DNA from 3 places in the Acidilutibacter cellobiosedens genome. Region 2 is predicted to be linked to each of the others. Evidence: a T-box and tRNA genes for the amino acid it is inferred to sense, from the RefSeq annotation. Region 2 holds a T-box; the other regions hold tRNA genes.
What was found. The T-box of region 2 lies ahead of leuS (leucine--tRNA ligase). A T-box ahead of a tRNA ligase gene usually reads a tRNA of that ligase, here a tRNA-Leu.
Positions count from the first base shown of each region.

Region 1: it encodes a tRNA-Leu, which carries the amino acid that the T-box ahead of leuS (leucine--tRNA ligase) is inferred to sense. The anticodon was not compared.
Region 3: it encodes a tRNA-Leu, which carries the amino acid that the T-box ahead of leuS (leucine--tRNA ligase) is inferred to sense. The anticodon was not compared.

Region 1 is NZ_CP035282.1:2,814,435-2,820,757, forward strand. Features, by position in the region: gene clpX (ATP-dependent Clp protease ATP-binding subunit ClpX) at 1-386, opposite strand, end outside; gene clpP (ATP-dependent Clp endopeptidase proteolytic subunit ClpP) at 406-990, opposite strand; gene tig (trigger factor) at 1,012-2,301, opposite strand; tRNA gene EQM13_RS13505 (tRNA-Leu) at 2,440-2,523, opposite strand; gene EQM13_RS13510 (hypothetical protein) at 2,667-2,876, opposite strand; gene EQM13_RS13515 (ABC transporter ATP-binding protein) at 2,866-3,840, opposite strand; gene EQM13_RS13520 (ABC transporter ATP-binding protein) at 3,837-4,814, opposite strand; gene opp4C (oligopeptide ABC transporter permease) at 4,828-5,775, opposite strand; gene EQM13_RS13530 (ABC transporter permease) at 5,788-6,323, opposite strand, start outside.
Region 2 is NZ_CP035282.1:2,268,020-2,274,342, reverse strand. Features, by position in the region: gene asnS (asparagine--tRNA ligase) at 1-1,033, shown strand, start outside; T-box leader at 1,091-1,297, shown strand; gene leuS (leucine--tRNA ligase) at 1,340-3,751, shown strand; gene EQM13_RS10915 (L-threonine 3-dehydrogenase) at 4,050-5,006, shown strand; gene EQM13_RS10910 (DUF3343 domain-containing protein) at 5,178-5,450, shown strand; gene EQM13_RS10905 (hypothetical protein) at 5,452-6,323, opposite strand, start outside.
Region 3 is NZ_CP035282.1:2,455,364-2,461,686, reverse strand. Features, by position in the region: gene coaE (dephospho-CoA kinase) at 1-289, shown strand, start outside; gene EQM13_RS11895 (lytic transglycosylase domain-containing protein) at 382-969, shown strand; gene EQM13_RS11890 (peptide ABC transporter substrate-binding protein) at 983-2,737, shown strand; tRNA gene EQM13_RS11885 (tRNA-Leu) at 2,796-2,880, shown strand; gene EQM13_RS18860 (hypothetical protein) at 2,894-3,019, shown strand; gene EQM13_RS11880 (hypothetical protein) at 3,016-3,519, shown strand; gene EQM13_RS11875 (GNAT family N-acetyltransferase) at 3,708-4,073, shown strand; gene EQM13_RS11870 (GNAT family N-acetyltransferase) at 4,285-4,737, shown strand; gene EQM13_RS11865 (DUF6323 family protein) at 5,017-5,487, shown strand; gene EQM13_RS11860 (DUF6179 domain-containing protein) at 5,474-6,323, shown strand, end outside.

The sequences.
Region 1 (6,323 bases), 550 kb from region 2:
GCAAGAGTTTGAGCAAGAAGAGTTTTTCCTGAACCAGTAGGCCCAATCATAATAATATTACTTTTTTGTAATTCAATATCATTATTTTTATTTGATTTTCTGTTAATACGTTTATAATGATTATACACCGCTACAGCTAAGGCCTTTTTGGCCCTCTCTTGTTTTATAACATATTCATCAAGAGTTTCTTTTATTTTATAAGGTTTAGGAAGTTCTTTTACTTCATAATCAAAGGAATCTTCAAATTCCTCATTTATAATCTCCTGGCAAAGTTCAACACACTCATCACATATATATACATTAGGTCCTGCAATAAGTCTCCTCACCTGGTCCTGAGGCTTTCCGCAAAAAGAACACCTAAGCTGCTTGTCATCATATTTTGCCATTGTGACACCTCACTTAAAGTTATTTTTTAAACTCAATCACTTCATCTATTATACCATATTTTTTAGCTTCGTCTGCATTCATAAAAAAATCTCTATCAGTATCTTTCGATACTTGTTCATAGGATTTTCCGGTTCTATCACTTAATATCTTATTTATTCTCTCCCTCATTTTAATTATTCTTTCTGCTCGAATTTTAATATCTTCTGCCTGCCCTTGAGTTCCTCCTGAGGGTTGATGAATCATAATCTCCGAATTCGGAAGAGCAAATCTTTTTCCCTTTGCACCTGCGGCAAGTAAAAACGCTCCCATGCTTGCAGCCATTCCTACGCATATAGTAGAAACATTGGGCTTTATATACTGCATAGTATCATAAATTGCAAAACCAGATGTAATAACACCACCAGGAGTATTTAAATAAAGTTGAATATCTTTGTCGGGATCTTCCGCTTCAAGAAACAATAACTGTGCTACAACTAAATTTGCAGTAACATCATTTATTTCATCTCCAAGAAAGATAATCCTTTCCTTTAATAATCTTGAATATATATCGTAAGATCTTTCACCCCTATTAGTTTGTTCTACTACCATTGGAATTAAAGCCATCAAAACACCCCTCTCATAACATTATACGAATTTTACATTTTTAATAAGCAATTCAATTGCCTTATCTTTAATTATACCCGATTTAATCCATTCTAAATCTCCCTTTTTTACGTCTTCTTTAAACTTTTCTGTATCTTTTGGATTATATTCCGCAGCAATTTTTTCTATTTCTTTATCTATCTCTTCTTCTGTAGCCTGAATATTTTCCTGTTTTGCCAATTCACCCAATACAAGGTCAGACTTAACTTTGTTACCAGATCTTTCTTTAAATTGCTCTTTTAATTTTTCCAAAGAAGTATTTGCAAATTCAAAATATTTATCAAGAGACAATCCTTGCATTTTCAGCCTATAATCAAATTCCGATACTTCATCATCTATTTGTCTGTCAATCATAACTTCAGGAATTTCAACTTCTGAAATCTCCATCAATTTTTCAATAGCTTTTGTTTCATTTTCAACTTTCTCTTTATCTTTTGCTTCCTTCTCAAGTTTCTCTTTTATACTCGATTTAAGTTCATCTAAAGTATCAAACTCACTTACATCTTTTGCAAATTCATCATCTAATTTTGGTTTTTCTTTAATCTTAATTTCCTTTATCTCAACTTTAAAGAGTGCATCTTTAGATCTTAATTTTTCTTCAAAATAATCATCGGGAAATTTTACATTAACATCCACTTTTTCTCCTACTTTTTTCCCTATAAGCTGTTCTTCAAAACCAGGGATAAATTTTTTTGAACCCAATTCCAAATTTTGATTTTCAGCCGTTCCACCTTCAAATTTTTCTCCATCCATATATCCTTCAAAATTTATTGTTAATATATCTCCATTTTCCGCTTCTTTATCATCAGCATCAATAAGCCTGGAATTCATATCCTGCATATTTTCAATTTCTTTTTTTACATCTTCTTCAGTAACATTATACTTTGCCTTTTCTATTTCTATACTTTTATAGTCTCCAAGCTTTACTTCGGGTTTTACGGTCACATCAAGTTTTAGTATAACAGGTTTACCTTTTTCCAATTGTTCAATATCCACTTGAGGTTGATCTACAGGTTCCAATTCTAACTCTTTAACTGCTTCCTCATAAGCTTCTGGTAATAATATATTCAACGCCTCTTCATAGAATATGCTTTCTCCGTAATTTAGCTCAATAATTTTTTTTGGAGCTTTTCCCTTTCTAAATCCGGCCACATTAAATTTATTTCTAATCTTTAAGTATGCTCTATCTATAGCTCTTTCAAATTTATCCTCTTCAATTTCGGCTTTAAAAGTAACTATATTATTCTCCTTTTTTTCTACGTTAAAATTCATGTTTTCCCTCCTAACTTAATATTTGACTCTTCAAAGCTAATATACACTATCTTATAAAATTATATCATAAAAAGTAAATATTTGAACTGTCAAATGTCAAAAATAAAAAAGCCACTGGAGTAACCACTGGTTTCATCTTGGTGCGGGAAAGAGGACTTGAACCCCCACGTCAATGACACTAGATCCTAAGTCTAGCGCGTCTGCCAATTCCGCCATTCCCGCTTATCTGTATAGATTACCTTTTTCATTATAACATTTCACATTAAATTGTCAATATTATTTTTTGTGTTTGGTTTCCATAAAAAACTACAGCTTTGTTATTCTAAAACTGTAGTTTTAATGATTTTATTCAAAATATTTGCAATTTATTTTAAAAATACTTTGGTAAAAAACAGAATAAATAAACCAAATACAATAGCGCCTAATACTACTATAGGAAATATTATCTGAAAAGCTGCTATTATCATTGCTAAAATATCTTTCTTAGTGAATTTGTATGGTTCTTCAGCATTTTTTCTGTCAATTTCTCTTTTCAAATCCCTTTCCTGTTCTTTTATAGTTTTTTTATTTGGCAAAGTGGCACGCCACAAAGTGTTCTCCTCCCAGATTTCTAAATTCAGGAATTTCTTCCTTACATATATCTTTTGCATAAATACATCTTGTATGAAATTTGCAACCCGAAGGAGGATTAGCCGGACTTGGAATATCCCCTTCCAAGATTATTCTTTTAATTTTTGTCTTAGGATTGGGTACAGGTATCGCGGAAAGCAATGCTTGAGTATAAGGATGCTTAGGATCATTGAACAGGTCCTTTTTATTTGCCATTTCAACTAAAGAACCCAAATACATTACTCCGACTCTATGGCTTATATATTTAACAACCCCTAAGTCATGAGAAATAAACAAGTATGAAAGCCCTCTGTCTTTCTGCAAATCCGTCAAAAGATTTATAATCTGAGATTGAATCGAAACATCAAGGGCAGAAACCGGTTCGTCGGCAACTATAAAAGAAGGATTAAGGGCCAAAGCTCTTGCTACCCCTATTCTTTGCCTCTGTCCTCCGGAAAATTCATGAGGATATCTGTTTAAATGATATTTAGCCAATCCACATGATACAATAACTTCTGTTATATAATCATCTAATTTCTTCCCCTTTTTGTACAATCCATGTTCGACTAATGATTCTCCGACTATTTGAGACACTGTCATCCTCGGATTAAGAGAACTGTAGGGATCTTGAAATACTATCTGCATCTCTCTCCTTAATTTCATCATTTCATCCTTGGAAGCATTTAGAACATCTTTTCCTTTATAATATACCTTCCCTTCATTGGCATCCAGTAGCCTTAAAATTGTTCTGCCAGTCGTAGACTTTCCGCAGCCCGACTCTCCTACCAACCCTAAGGTTTCTCCTTCTTTTATATAAAATGAAATATTGTCAACTGCTTTTACATCTCCTACTTTTTTTCTAAAAATTCCTTTATATATAGGAAAATATTTTTTTAAATTATCCACTTCAAGAAGTGCATTCTCGATCATTTTGTCACCTCCTCAGCCCTAAAACAGCTAACCTTATGATTTGAACTCAATTCTCTTAAAGCCGGCTGAGATTTTTTACATTCATCTGTTGCCCATTTACATCTCGGGTTAAAATAACAGCCCCTCGGAAGATATAACGGATTCGGAACAGAACCCTTTATGTTTTCAAGCCTTTTTCCCTCTTCAATCAGAGACGGAATGGAGGTCATGAGGCCTATTGTATAAGGATGTTTGGGATTATCAAACAATTCATATACGGGAGCATCTTCAACGACCTTTCCGGCATACATTACTATAACATGGTCAGCCATTTCGGCTATAACTCCTAAATCATGAGTGATAAGCATAATAGAAGTATTCAACCTGCTCTTTAAATCATTCATCAATTCGAGAATCTGGGCCTGTATAGTAACATCCAATGCGGTAGTCGGTTCATCTGCGATTAATAGCTTAGGCTGACAAGCCAAAGCCATGGCTATCATTACTCTCTGCCTCATTCCTCCTGAAAGCTGATGGGGATACTCATCAACTATCTTTTCAGCTCTGGGAATCCCTACAATTTTTATCATCTCAATAGTCCTTTTTCTGGCTTCTTCCTCAGTCATATGCTGGTGAAGCATCAGAACTTCGGATATTTGAAATCCTACGGTAAATACAGGATTCAGCGACGTCATAGGCTCTTGAAATATCATTGAAATATCATTTCCGCGAATATCTCTGATTTTATTTTCGGAAACTTCTAAAAGATCTTCCCCATTAAATGTTATCCGTCCATTGACAATTTTTCCGGGAGGACTTGGTATTAAACGCAATATAGACATAGCCGTAATGCTTTTGCCACAGCCTGACTCTCCTACTATTCCTATGGTCTTCCCCGATTCGACATCAAAATCCACACCATCTACGGCTTTCACTACTCCATCGTCAGTATAAAAATAAGTCTTTAAATCTTTTACTTTCAATAGTTTATCCATACCTCTATCCCCCTTATTTAGACTTAGGATCAATGGCATCTCTTAATCCGTCGCCAAACAAATTGATTCCCATAACCGCTAAAAAAATAGCAATTCCCGGCGGTAACCACAACCATACACGATTTTTCAATACATATATATCCCTTGCATTTTGAACAAGATTTCCCCAAGTAGGTACGGGAGGAGTTACGCCAAGTCCTAAGAAGGACAAAGCCGCCTCACTCATTATTGCTGCCGCCATCCCCATTGTGGCGCTGACAATTATATAACCAACCGTATTGGGTATTAAATGTCTCCATATGATTTTACTGTCCCTGATCCCCAAAGCTCTTGCAGCCTGAACAAATTCCTGTTCTCTTAACGAAAGTATCTGGCCTCTTATCATTCTGGCAAGTCCTGGCCAACTCAATACTCCTATAATAACCATAACTATATACATTTTTTGTTCCGGCTTAACGCTGGTTCCAACTACTGCCGATATAGTAATGGCTAAAGGCAGAAAAGGGAACGACATGAATATTTCATCAATTCTCATCAATAAATTATCTATCCATCCTCCATAAAATCCCGCTACTCCTCCGACTAATGCGCCTATTACTATTTCTATTCCAACGGCAAAAAGTCCAACTTTCATAGATACTCTGCCGCCATACAATATCCTTGTCAGATAATCTCTTCCTACCTCGTCAGTTCCCATAAGATGTTCTCTGGAAGGCGGCTTATTTATTTGAGTAAAATCCATAGTATAAGGGTCATAAGGAGTCAAAACAGGAGCAAGTAAAGCGGACAACACCAAAATTAAAAATATAAACAGCCCCACCATGGCTACCTTATTCTTTATGAACTTCCTAAAAACCAGCTTCCAAGGAGTAATAATTTCCTGCTTTCTTTTATTTTCATCGTCGGTAATATCACCATCAATATCATTTTCCATTTTAACATCTGCATCTTTATCAGTCATCATGTTCCCCCCTTAATCGACCTTAATTCTTGGATCTACCAAGGCATAGCCTATATCCGCCAAAAGATTGCCAAGAAGAGTAAGGAGTGCAAAAAACATATTTAAAGCCATCATCATGTTATAATCCCTGGCACTGATAGCATCCATCATAACATTTCCTATTCCAGGCCATACAAATATTCTTTCAAGTATTACGGCCCCCGAAAATAATCCCGGAATAGAAAATCCCACTATGGTTACTATAGGTATTAAGGCATTTCTGAAAGCATGTTTATATATAACTATTTTTTCCGTTAATCCCTTAGATCTTGCGGTACGAATATAATCCTGATTAATAACTTCCAGCATACTTGTCCTTGTATACCTTATTAAGCTTGCCATACTTCCGAATGTCAGAACTACTGCCGGAAGAACCATATGATATATAATATCCTTTGCTCTTGCCAATCCTATGGCGTTTTTCCCCGGCGTTATCATGCCGTTTATAGGAAACATATTTAATTTGACCGAAAAAATATATATCAAGAGTAAACCGAAAAAAAATGACG
Region 2 (6,323 bases):
GATTGCCCATTTAAGGCCGAGGAGCAATACGTTTTATGCCGTATTCAGAGTAAGATCCCTTGCGGCTTATGCAATTCATAAATTTTTTCAAGAAAGAGGGTTTGTATATGTTCATACTCCTATAATCACCGGAAGCGATGCGGAAGGAGCAGGAGAGATGTTTCATGTAACCACTTTGGATATGGAAAATGTCCCTTTGAACGATGAAGGAAAAGTTGATTATTCCAAAGATTTTTTCGGAAGAGAAACAAATCTTACGGTAAGCGGTCAGTTGGAAGCGGAGGCTTTTGCTTTGGCTTTCAGGAATGTATATACTTTCGGGCCTACTTTCAGAGCCGAGAATTCAAATACCGGAAGACATGCGGCAGAATTTTGGATGATTGAACCGGAGATTGCTTTTGCCGATCTGTTCGATGCTACGAAATTAGCTGAAGATATGATGAAATATGTTATCAATTATGTTATGGAAAATGCCAAGGAAGAAATGGAATTTTTTAATTCATTTATAGATAAGGAATTGTTAGAGAGACTGAACCATGTGGCCAGCTCAAAGTTTGAATATATCACATATACCGAAGCAATCGAAATCCTTAAAAAATCAAAGGAAACCTTTCAATACCCTGTAGAATGGGGCTTGGATTTACAGACCGAACATGAAAGATATATTACAGAAAAAGTAATTAAAAAACCTGTATTTATAATTGACTACCCAAAAGAAATCAAAGCTTTTTACATGAGATTAAATGATGATGGAAAAACAGTTGCGGCTTCAGATATGCTTGTTCCCGGAATCGGAGAGATAATAGGAGGAAGCCAGAGGGAAGAAAGACCGGATATATTAGAAAATAGAATGGAAGAGCTGAAATTAGATAAGGATACTTATTGGTGGTATAATGAACTGAGAAAGTTCGGCGGGGTAAAACATGCGGGATACGGTCTGGGGTTTGAAAGAGCAATAATGTATATTACCGGCATGAGCAATATAAGAGATGTCATACCCTTCCCGAGAACAGTAAAATCCGCTGAGTTTTAAAATGTATTTTATCTATTGATTAACTGCTGTATATCTGTTATTATATATTTAGATGAATATTAAATGATGAGAAGAAGTAGTAAACTTTTTCCGTTTTAAAGAGAGCTGTTGAAAGGTGGAAGGCGGCAATGGAAATGTTGAACTCGTCTTTGAGTTGTTAAGGTGAAGAAATTAGCTTTAACCGGTTTAAAAAACCGTTATTTTAATAAGAGGACAGATTTTATCTGTCAATTAGAGTGGTACCGCGGACCTTTCGTCTCTATGGAGATGGAAGGTTTTATTTTTTATAATAGGAGGTTGTATTGTATGACGGATTATAATCCAAAGGAAATAGAGAAAAAGTGGCATGATATATGGGATGAGAATCAAACATTTAAAGCAAGTAATGACAGAAGTAAGAAAAAATTTTATGGCTTGATTGAATTCCCTTATCCTTCGGGGAAAGGACTTCACGTAGGCCATCCAAGGCCATATACTGCCATTGATGTTGTGGCGAGAAAAAGAAGGTTGGAAGGATATAATGTACTTTTCCCCATAGGATGGGATGCTTTCGGACTGCCTACGGAGAATTACGCGATAAAGAATAAAATCCATCCTAAAAAGGTTACCGAACAGAATATTAAAAGATTTAAGATTCAGCTTAAATCTTTAGGATTCTCCTTTGACTGGTCGAGGGAAATAAATACTACAGATCCTAATTACTATAAATGGACTCAGTGGATTTTTTTGAAACTCTTTGAACACGGCTTGGCTTATAAAACCGAGATGCCTATAAACTGGTGTACTTCCTGTAAAATAGGATTGGCAAATGAAGAAGTAGTAGACGGAAAATGTGAAAGATGCGGGGGAGAAGTTATAAGAAAAGTAAAGAATCAGTGGATGTTAAGAATAACCGACTATGCGGAAAGGCTGATAGACGATCTTGACTTGGTAGATTATATACAAAGGGCCAAGATTCAGCAGATAAATTGGATCGGAAAATCCGAGGGAGCAGAAGTAAATTTTAAAATTGCAGGAAAAGATGAGAACTTAAAAGTATATACTACAAGGCCCGATACTCTGTTTGGGGCAACTTATATGGTTTTGGCACCGGAGCATCGTTTAATCGATAAATATAAAGAGGATATTGAAAATTTAGATGAAATAAATGAATACAGAAAAAATGCCATAAAAAAATCCGACTTTGAAAGAACAGAGCTTGTAAAGGAAAAAACAGGTGTTGAAATAAAGGGGATTAAAGCTGTGAATCCTGCAACGGGAAAGGAAATTCCCATCTGGGTATCGGATTATGTTCTTGCTTCCTATGGTACCGGCGCTATAATGGCTGTTCCTGCTCATGACAGCAGAGACTGGGAATTTGCAAAAAAATTTGATCTCCCTATTGTGGAAGTGGTAAAGGGAGGAAATGTAGAGAAAGAGGCCTATGTTGATACAGAATCGGGAGAATTGATAAACTCAGGCTTTTTAAACGGTTTAGATGTAAAAGAAGCTAAAGAAAAAATGACATTATGGCTTGAAGAAAAGAAATTGGGTTCTCGAAAAATCAACTTTAAATTAAGAGACTGGGTATTTTCCCGTCAAAGATATTGGGGAGAACCTATACCATTGGTTCACTGTAAAAAATGCGGATGGGTTCCCATACCTGAGGAAGAACTTCCTCTTATGCTTCCGGATATAGAAGCCTATGAGCCTACGGATACCGGAGAATCGCCTCTTGCCAATATAAAAGAATGGGTGGAAACCACTTGTCCTAAATGCGGAGGGAAGGCTGAAAGAGAAACGGATACTATGCCCCAATGGGCAGGTTCTTCCTGGTATTTTTTAAGATATATCGATCCTCATAACGATAAAGAGCTGGCAGATAAAGAAGCTCTTAAATATTGGCTTCCGGTAGACTGGTATAACGGAGGAATGGAACATACTACTCTTCATCTTCTTTATTCAAGATTTTGGTATAAATTTTTGTATGATATTAAAGTAGCTCCTACTAAAGAGCCATATCAAAAGAGAACCTCTCATGGAATGATTCTTGGAGAAAATAATGAAAAAATGTCAAAATCAAGAGGAAATGTGGTTAATCCCGATGATATCGTAAAGGAATACGGAGCAGATACGTTGAGAACCTATGAAATGTTCATAGGCGATTTTGAAAAAAGTGTTCCTTGGTCTGAAAACGGATTAAAAGGCTGCAGAAGATTCCTGGACAGGGTATGGAAGCTACAGGATATACTGACTGAAGGGGACTCCTATTCTGAAAAAATGAAGAAGAGTATTCACAAGGCGATTAAAAAAGTAAGCAATGATTATGAGACCCTTAAATATAATACTGCTATTGCGACTCTAATGTCACTTCTTAATGAAATTAATAATGCGGGAAAGATTAATAAGGCGGAATTAAAAACTTATCTTATTCTCCTTAATCCTGTAGCACCTCATATTACAGAAGAAATGTGGGTAGGACAAAATTTTGGAGGAATGTTGAATCAGTCTTCTTGGCCGAAATATGATGAAAAATTAACTATAGATACTGTGGTAGAAATAGCAGTTCAGGTGAACGGCAAAGTGAGAGGCAGGGTTACAATCAGCTTAGATGATTCACAGGAGAAGGTAAAAGAAAAAGTTTTAAGGGATGAGACTATAAGCAAGTTTATAGAAGGAAAGACTGTAGTGAAAGAAATCTTTGTACCGGGTAAAATATACAATATTGTAGTAAAATAAATATAAAACTGATAGCTAAGGTTATTTTCGTGAATACTTAGCTATCAGTTTTATATTTCATGGGAAAATCATGATTTCCTTAGTGTATATTTTCCGTTAAGTGGATTTCAAAAAGGGCTTCGTTAGTTTATTTTTGCTTCGATTGAAGCCCTTTTTATAATCCATAGGGAGATTATATTATAAATTATTATTTTTTCTTAATTATTATGGTTATGGTTTTTATATATGTATGAATTAAAATATGCTATAATATAAATAAGATAATTGTATTTACTATTTCATGGAGGTGTGTTATATAATGAAAAAAATCTTGGTGACAGGTGCTCTTGGTCAAATTGGGTCAGAACTGACTATGAAATTAAGAGATATATATGGCAGGGATAATGTTGTTGCCAGCAGCAGAAGAAAAAAGGAAGGTCAGGAATCGATAATTGAGTCGGGCCCCTTTGAAATTGTTGAAGTAACAGATGGAAAACAGATATCGGAAGCTGTTAAAAAATATAAAATAAATACAATAGTTCATTTAGCGGCTCTTTTATCTGCCGTGGGAGAGCATGATCCTCAAAAGGCATGGAATATTAACATGAATGGTCTTTATAATGTACTTGAGGTAGCTCGGGAGGAAAATTGTGCCGTATTTACACCGAGCTCAATAGCAGCTTTTGGGCCGTCGACTCCAAAAGATAAAACACCTCAGGATACTATTCAAAGGCCTGAAACCATGTACGGAGTTACTAAAGTTGCCGGAGAAATACTTTCCGATTATTATTTTAAAAAGTTTGGAGTAGATACAAGAGGAGTGCGTTTTCCCGGGCTTATTTCCTATGATACTCTTCCTGGGGGAGGCACCACAGACTATGCAGTACATATATACTATGAAGCAATAAAACACAAAAAGTATACCTGCTATATTCAAAAGGGAACTTATATGGACATGATGTATATGCCTGATGCATTGCATGCTATAGTTTCATTGATGGAAGCCGATCCGGATAAATTAATCCACAGGAATGCTTTTAATATTTCCGCCATGAGCTTTGAACCGGAAGATATCTATGGTGAAATTAAAAATAATATACCGGAGTTTACTATGGATTATGATGTAGATCCTGTAAGACAGGCTATAGCCGATTCTTGGCCTAATTCCCTTGATGATACGGCTGCAAGAGAGGAATGGGGATGGAAACCAGAATATGATTTGCCAAAGATGACGGTGGATATGCTCACCAAATTAGCTGATAAACTTAAGAAGTAGATATAAATCAAAAAAGGACTAAAGACTTATTCAAATAAGTTTTTGGTCCTTTTTTATATCATCATCTTTGTAACAATTTTTTTAAAAATAAATATATTTATATTAAAAGAATTTTGCAGTAATATATGTCATACATTATTTCTGCATTTATCATAAGGGAGTGGACATTTAATGGCAGGTAGAAAATATTATTTAACTGTAATCAGATCCAGAAATCATGCTGTAAAACTTCATTACGTATTGGATATATTAGATTCAAATAAATTTCATCTTGTATCAACTCCTTGTGAAATACAGGCTGGATGTAGTTATTCAATCAAATTCTATAACTTAAATGATTTAAGCATTATAGAAAATGAAGCTAAAGAATTAAGTATCGAAATCTTTGGTACATTTAGTTTTGAAAGAAAGGAAGGAAAGAATATTATTAAAAGGATAAATTAAATTATTTGAACAATCCAAACCTTTTCTTTTTTTCATTTTTATTTAGGATTTCTTTTATTTCCTCTATTTTGGATTCAAGACTTGATGTTTTTGAGTATAGTATATTTATATTATCTTTTATATAATTTGAAATTTCTTCTATTTTTATTTCGGTTTCTTTTTTAAAAGATTCTAAAGCACTATCTTCGACAGATGAAAATTTTTCTTCGTCTGTCTCTTTATTTGTTTCTTCTTTTTGTACTTTATCTATTTCTCTTTTTTCTGCTGTATTGAAATCTTCCTGTATTTCACTGAAATAGAAGGATATACTATTATCTAATTTTACATAAATATTATTTATCTTATTTTTTTCATTAAAGTTAGAAGAATTATTTCTAAAAAATATAAAGTACATATTTTCATTTTCCGCTGTAGCTTCTTTTTCATATTTCCAAGACAGTCCATAATCGGGAGAACAAATACATTTAATTTTTTCTCCATCAGAAAATATTATTTTAAGTATGCCATTTTCCTCCAGCATTATAGGAATATAAGCACAGTTTCTGATAGTTGGAATAGAGGTTGATACCCATTTAAAGTTGTTTGATTTTGTTAAAGATAACATTTTTGATTTTAAAATATAATCTTTATTGATTAATTCTTCCCATAAGATATGAATATTATTTTGAGTGTCTATAAAAAGATAAGGGAAAATATTGTCATTATTTAATGTTGATATCTTTTCGGGTGTAGGATTCCATTTATTTATATATACGTTATAATAGGTATAATATATATGGTTTGAATTAATGTCCTTGGCCCTATAAATTAAATGAATATTTCCCAGATTGTCTAAGTCCATAAAGAAAGGACTGAAAAATTTTTCTGAAATAG
Region 3 (6,323 bases), 190 kb from region 2:
AAGGGATGAAATAATATTTCTTGATATTCCTCTCCTTATAGAGGAAATAGAGAATTCAAAAAAATATGGAATAGAATATGATGAAATATGGCTGGTATTTGTAAGCGAAAAAGAGCAAAGAGAAAGGCTTATGATGAGGGATAAAATTTCGTCGGAAGAAGCTGAGAAACGGATTAAATCACAAATGTCTATGGATTTTAAAAGAAAATACGCTACACGTTTGATTGATAACCAATATGGGAAAGAACACTTGACAAAAATAGTAGAAAAATTAGTAAAATCTCTATAGTAGTAAATGGAGTGGTATAGTTGTTCAAAATATCTAATAAAACATTAAAAATTATTTTTAAAATCCTGTTTGTTATTTTTATTGCTTTTTTTGTGAGTAATTTGTTTCTAAGGCTGATGTACCCTGTAAATTATGGAGATTATATTGAGAAATACTCAAAAAATTTTGGCGTTGATCCTTATTTGGTTGCAGCTATTATCAATGTTGAAAGTAAATATGACGAAGACGCCAGATCTCATAAGGATGCCAGGGGGCTTATGCAAATATCCCTTGTCACAGGAGAATGGGCTTTTACGGAATTGAATATTGACGGTTATACTTTAGATAAATTATATGAACCGGAAACAAATATAATGGTCGGATGTTGGTATTTGAATGTTCTGCAAGAGGAATTCAATGGAGATCTCCGTCTTGTTCTTGCTGCCTATAATGGAGGAAGCGGAAACGTATCAAAGTGGTTAAAAGATGAAAAATATAGTAAAGACGGTAAAACTCTTGATCGAATACCTTATAAAGAAACAGAAGAATATGTAAATAAAGTTTTGCGATATAATGAAATTTATAGAAAAGTTTACAAAAATGGATTTATGGAAGAAGAAAGATTTATCAAAAATAACTTTGTTTATCTAATAAATAATTTTAAAAAACTGTTAAAAAAATTTGTTACGATAGTCCGATAGGGAGGAAATAAAATTGAAATTTAGAAGAATAATAGCGGTATTTTTGTTAGTCGTATTGACAATCTTGTCTGTTGGCTGTAAAAATAAAAATGAAGTTGGAGGGACTATAGATAATAATAAAGAAAAAATTGAAAGCGGAGAAGAAGAAAAACCAGAGTACGGAGGGACTTTAAGAGTACCGTTGACTACTGTTGAGACTTTAAATCCGCTGATAAGTGAAAATATAAGCTATTATAATTTTAGCAAACTTATTTTTGAAGGATTATTTAAATTAGATAAAAATTTAAATATTGAAAATCAATTGGCTCAAAATTGTGAGATAAAAGAAGACGGAAAAGTAATAGGAATAAAGTTGAGAGAAAATGTAGTATGGCATGATGGAGAAAAATTTACTGCTAAGGATGTAAAATTTACGATAGATACTCTAAAATATGCAGGAAATGATAATATATATAAGAACAGCATTTTAAGTAATTTTAAATCTTATACTTCTTCTGATTTGAGACATATAATGGACGTAAAGATAATTGATGACTATAATATAGAGATAGTATTTGACAGAGCTTTTAGCAATGGGCTGGAAATTTTAACTTTTCCCATAATACCAAGGCATATCTTTGTAAAGGGAAGAGAAAATAGTTCTTCTTATAAGGCTGCATTGGCTGAAGATAATTATACTCCCATAGGGACAGGACCATACAAATTTTCTAAATACGAAAAAATTAAAAGCATTAACCTTGAGGCAAATACTAATTGGTGGCAGGGTAAACCATATATTTCTACTATAATTGGAGAAATAATGAAGGACGAAGATTTGGCGATGACATCTTTTGAAGCAAATCAAGTGGATTTGACTACTTCAGTAGGTGTAGATTGGGAAAAATATTTTCAAAGCAAGAGAGTAAAAATTATTGAATATGTATCTCAAAACTACGAACTTTTAGGATTTAATTTTTCAAGAAAAATTTTTGCTGATGAAAAGGGAAAAGAATTAAGGAAAGCAATAGCTTATGGAATAGATAGACAATCTATTATTCAAAAAGTATATATGGGTCATGCTACCCAGGTGGACTTGCCCATATATCCTAATTCGTGGCTTATTTCCGACAACAGTAATATATATGGATTTAACATAGATAAAGCTAAGGAAATTTTATCATCTGCCGGTTATAAAGACGAAAACGGGGATGGTTTTGTAGAAGATGAAAATGGGAAGACTTTGACTTTAAAAGTTACTACAAACTCTTATAATCCTTTGAGACTCAAAACCGCTGATTTAATAGTAGAAAATTTAAAAGCAATAGGCATAAATGCAACTAAAGATTATGAAGATAATGTTCCTAATAATATTACAGATGAAGAAGTAGAGGAACAGTGGCAAAAATATACACAAAAAATTAAGAAAGGTGATTTTGACATAGCTCTAATGGGATGGCAACTATCAGATGTATGTGATTTATCTTTTGCTTTCCATTCTTCTCAAATTTATTATGGAACTAATTTTATAAGATATTCCGATGAAGAAATGGATCAATTGTTATTCGATGCTTTCAGTGCAACTAACAGAGAAGAAAAAAAGAAAGCATATGGAAAATTGGAAGATAAGATACTTGAAGATCTGCCTTATGTAAGTTTATTTTTTAGGAATGAAGCTCTGCTTATTGATAAAAATATTAAGGGAAATATAAATCCCCAGTCTAATAATTTGTACTATAATATTGAGAAGTGGTATATACCAAAGGAATTTCAGGAGAAAAATGTTGATTAATTTTTTAAAATCATTATAATATATATTAGGTTGTTAATAAATTTAATAGTCAAAGTATGCGGAGGTGGCGGAATAGGCAGACGCGATAGTTTGAGGGGCTATTGCTCCATAAGAGTATGAGGGTTCGAGTCCCTTCTTCCGCACTAATTTGTTTTGGTGAAAGAAGTCGATTGCAGAAGATCGATTTCTTTCATTTTTTATGATAAAATGAAAATGCAGGTTGCTTGTATTAATGAACAGATAAACAAGAATTTACCTTATCAAGGAAGTGAAGAAAGATGAAAAAGTTATATTGGGATGTATCTGAAAGCGAAGGGTGCATTGGGTACATTGGAGTCTCTGCAAAGGATACAGAAGTTGTTTCTGCAGGAACAACGCTTTATCTCATGAGCGTCAAGGATAAGAATACGGAGTATCAAAGATATGCAGATACATATGATTTGAAATTTATATTTGATGATGACATTCCCCAAATTGGTTTTTATACGGTTCCCCGAGTTGGTATTTTTGCAAAAGACAGCCTGGGAGGGTTATTTGGTACAATTGGTAAAACAACGGATATAGATGATGCTGCGCCCATTTGTTATATTAATAAAAGCAAAGAGAGCTTTTCGATTGCGGATAGCTTAAAAGTTTTTTTGAAGATGCTTGCGTCGGAATATGATTGGAGAACGAACATGACTCCTAATCATAATATTGTATTCTACAAATCAAAAGTAGATGCAGAGAACAGCTTAGAATTTTTAAAAATACGTCGAGAAATCGAAAACAGCGATTGTTAAATTCCAATTTATGACGGAGATGATGGGATGAATTTTATATATAAAAACGGAGTTAGGGTTGACGATTATAACAAACTCGGAGCTGCAGTAGGTTGGAGCACTTTGAACAATGAGCGGGCTCAAGCTGGTATTGAGCGTTCAAGGATGGCTGTTAGTCGCTTAAAACGGGATGGAAAGTTAAAATTGTATTGATATCAGCAAAAGTTAAAGAGCAATTTTATGAAAGATTTGGTTTCATTGAACGTCCAATTGACAACAAAATCATTGGTATGATTCAGTTTCGTCACTATTTCAATGATTATATTGAAAAGTATGCTGGCCATATCGGTTATTCTGTTCGACCGGATGAGAGAAGAAAAGGGTATGCCAAGAGAATGCTTTCTGATTGTCTGCAAATTTGTAAGGCTTATGGACTTAAGGATGTTCTGATCTTATGTATTCAAGGGAATGAAGGAAGTAAACGAACCATTATGGCAAACGGTGGAATATATGAAAGTACCGTGTATTGTGAATCTGATGATGTGTACCTTGAAAGATATTGGATACACCTATAAATTTCAATTTATTGAGAAGACAATATATATTTTCAATCGGAGAATTATATAAAATATATTAAATAACTTCAGTAAGATGCTTGAACTGAATAAATGCATCTAAATCCGGCAAATGGTATAAGCCATTTGCCCCAAATAGATGTATATAGGTTTTCGAAAGTTTTGAAGCATAAATATGCAAAATTCAAATTTTTGATCAGGTGATTAACAAATGGAGATAAAACAGATTTTTGAAAATAAAAAGCAATATATCGATTTACTTTTGCTTGCTGATGAACAGGAAAGTATGATAGACAAATACTTGGAACGTGGAGATATGTTTGTCTTATGTGATGACGACTTAAAGGCAATTTGTGTTGTTACAAATGAAGGAAAAGGTATCTTTGAAATTAAAAATATTGCAACAGTACCAAAATATCAAGGGCAAGGTTACGGAAAACAACTTGTCAATTACCTTTTCGAACATTATAGAAGCGAATGTTCTACAATGCTTGTCGGCACTGGTGATAGTCCTGCCACCATTCCTTTTTATCAGAAATGTGGTTTTGTGATTTCCCACAGGATAAAAGATTTTTTTATTGACAACTACGACCATCCTATTTTCGAAGGTGGTAAGCGACTTACTGATATGGTATATCTGAAAAAACACTTATCCAATAAATAAGATAGCTATCTGGTTGTCTTTTCCCATTTTAATAAATAGCGGTTATCAAATCTTCTGAATTCCATAACCCCTATTCATTTTAAACCAGATCATTTTGTAACACGGCCAAGTTGACCGGGTGCCTCTTTGTTTCTGTTGACACAGTTTAAATTCTGTGATACCATTGGTAATTACCGATGGGGTAATATATAAATCAGCCTGAGATACTTTTTGACACTTATGTCTTAAATCAGGCAATACAAATATTAATGCTATGTGTACCCAGGGGAGTGATATTATTTGGAATTTAAACTTGCTTTATTTCAACATTCTTTAATACAAAAGCAAGCTGTCAGCGAGATCATAAAATGCAATGACTTGACTATGCGTTACGGCCTCGTTTTAACAGAGAAACAAGCAATTGAATTGGTGGAAACTCGTTTCTTTGCTCTGAAAGAAACAGGAAGAATTGAGTTTGGCGGCGGCGTTATCGATAAAATTATCTATGAATTTTGTGATTCTCCCTACATTTCCATGCATAATTATGAGGAAACCCTGCACGATCTGATTGAAATGTTTTATTACTATAAGAATGAAACGCTTGATCTCATCAGTGATGATGACTTGATAAGCTATATGAAAAATGCATTTGATGGTAAATGTCGTGGTTCCTTAGAACTGTTATCTGGACGTGAGTTGTACAAATTGGCTCATAATCTGCGGTATGGCTATTCTGCAGATGATGAGGAGGGTGAAGATGGAGAGTATTGATAAAATAAGCAGGATAGATAGATCCAAACTTAGCGGAGAATATTATTTTCAGTCTCTGCTGGAACAGGCTTACCATTGTGGTTTGTTGCTTGATTCTGATTTAGAGAGAATACAATTTGATTGTCTTTCTATTTTAGCAAAGCAGACAGAACGTTACAACAGCGGGGACAGCAGTTCCATACGGATTGAAACTGCACAAAATATATTGGTGTCTGTCATGTATACAATTGGTATGTGCTTAAAGACATATACAAATCCCGATGATGCTGTCATTGCACTCCAAAACGAAAAAATGGAAACGTTGTTTGAAGAAGGAAGGCGTCAAATTGACCGAATGGTGAATACTACAAAAATTCTTCATTCCAATATCATTCAGCATTTGGTGGATACGCAGAATGTTTTTTATCGTTCTACTGTTGTCGATGCTATTAGGGGATTCTTCAAACTGTATTATCCGGAATTTGGGGCGCAGGAGATCCATATTACAGGAGATTATCCTACATGCAATGGCGTTTCGGATTTAGCGGGAGTTGAGTTTATTCGGAAATATCTTGAAAGTATCTACTGCGAAAATACATTTTGTGCGTGTTTTCCAGTAGAAAACATACATCATTTGCTTTGCGGATATCATGAAGACTATCAGAATTTACTTTTTAATATCTATGAACCTGTGTTGACCTCAGCACTTGGTTGTGCACTTGTCGATAAGGATATACGTGCATTAGAGTTGTCTTTTTTTGATATAACATATCTTGACCGTCTATTTAAAAATACGGATAAAAGTGAAATCGAATCCATACTCAGGCAGGTACTTGATAAGGTGAAGCAGGCATTAT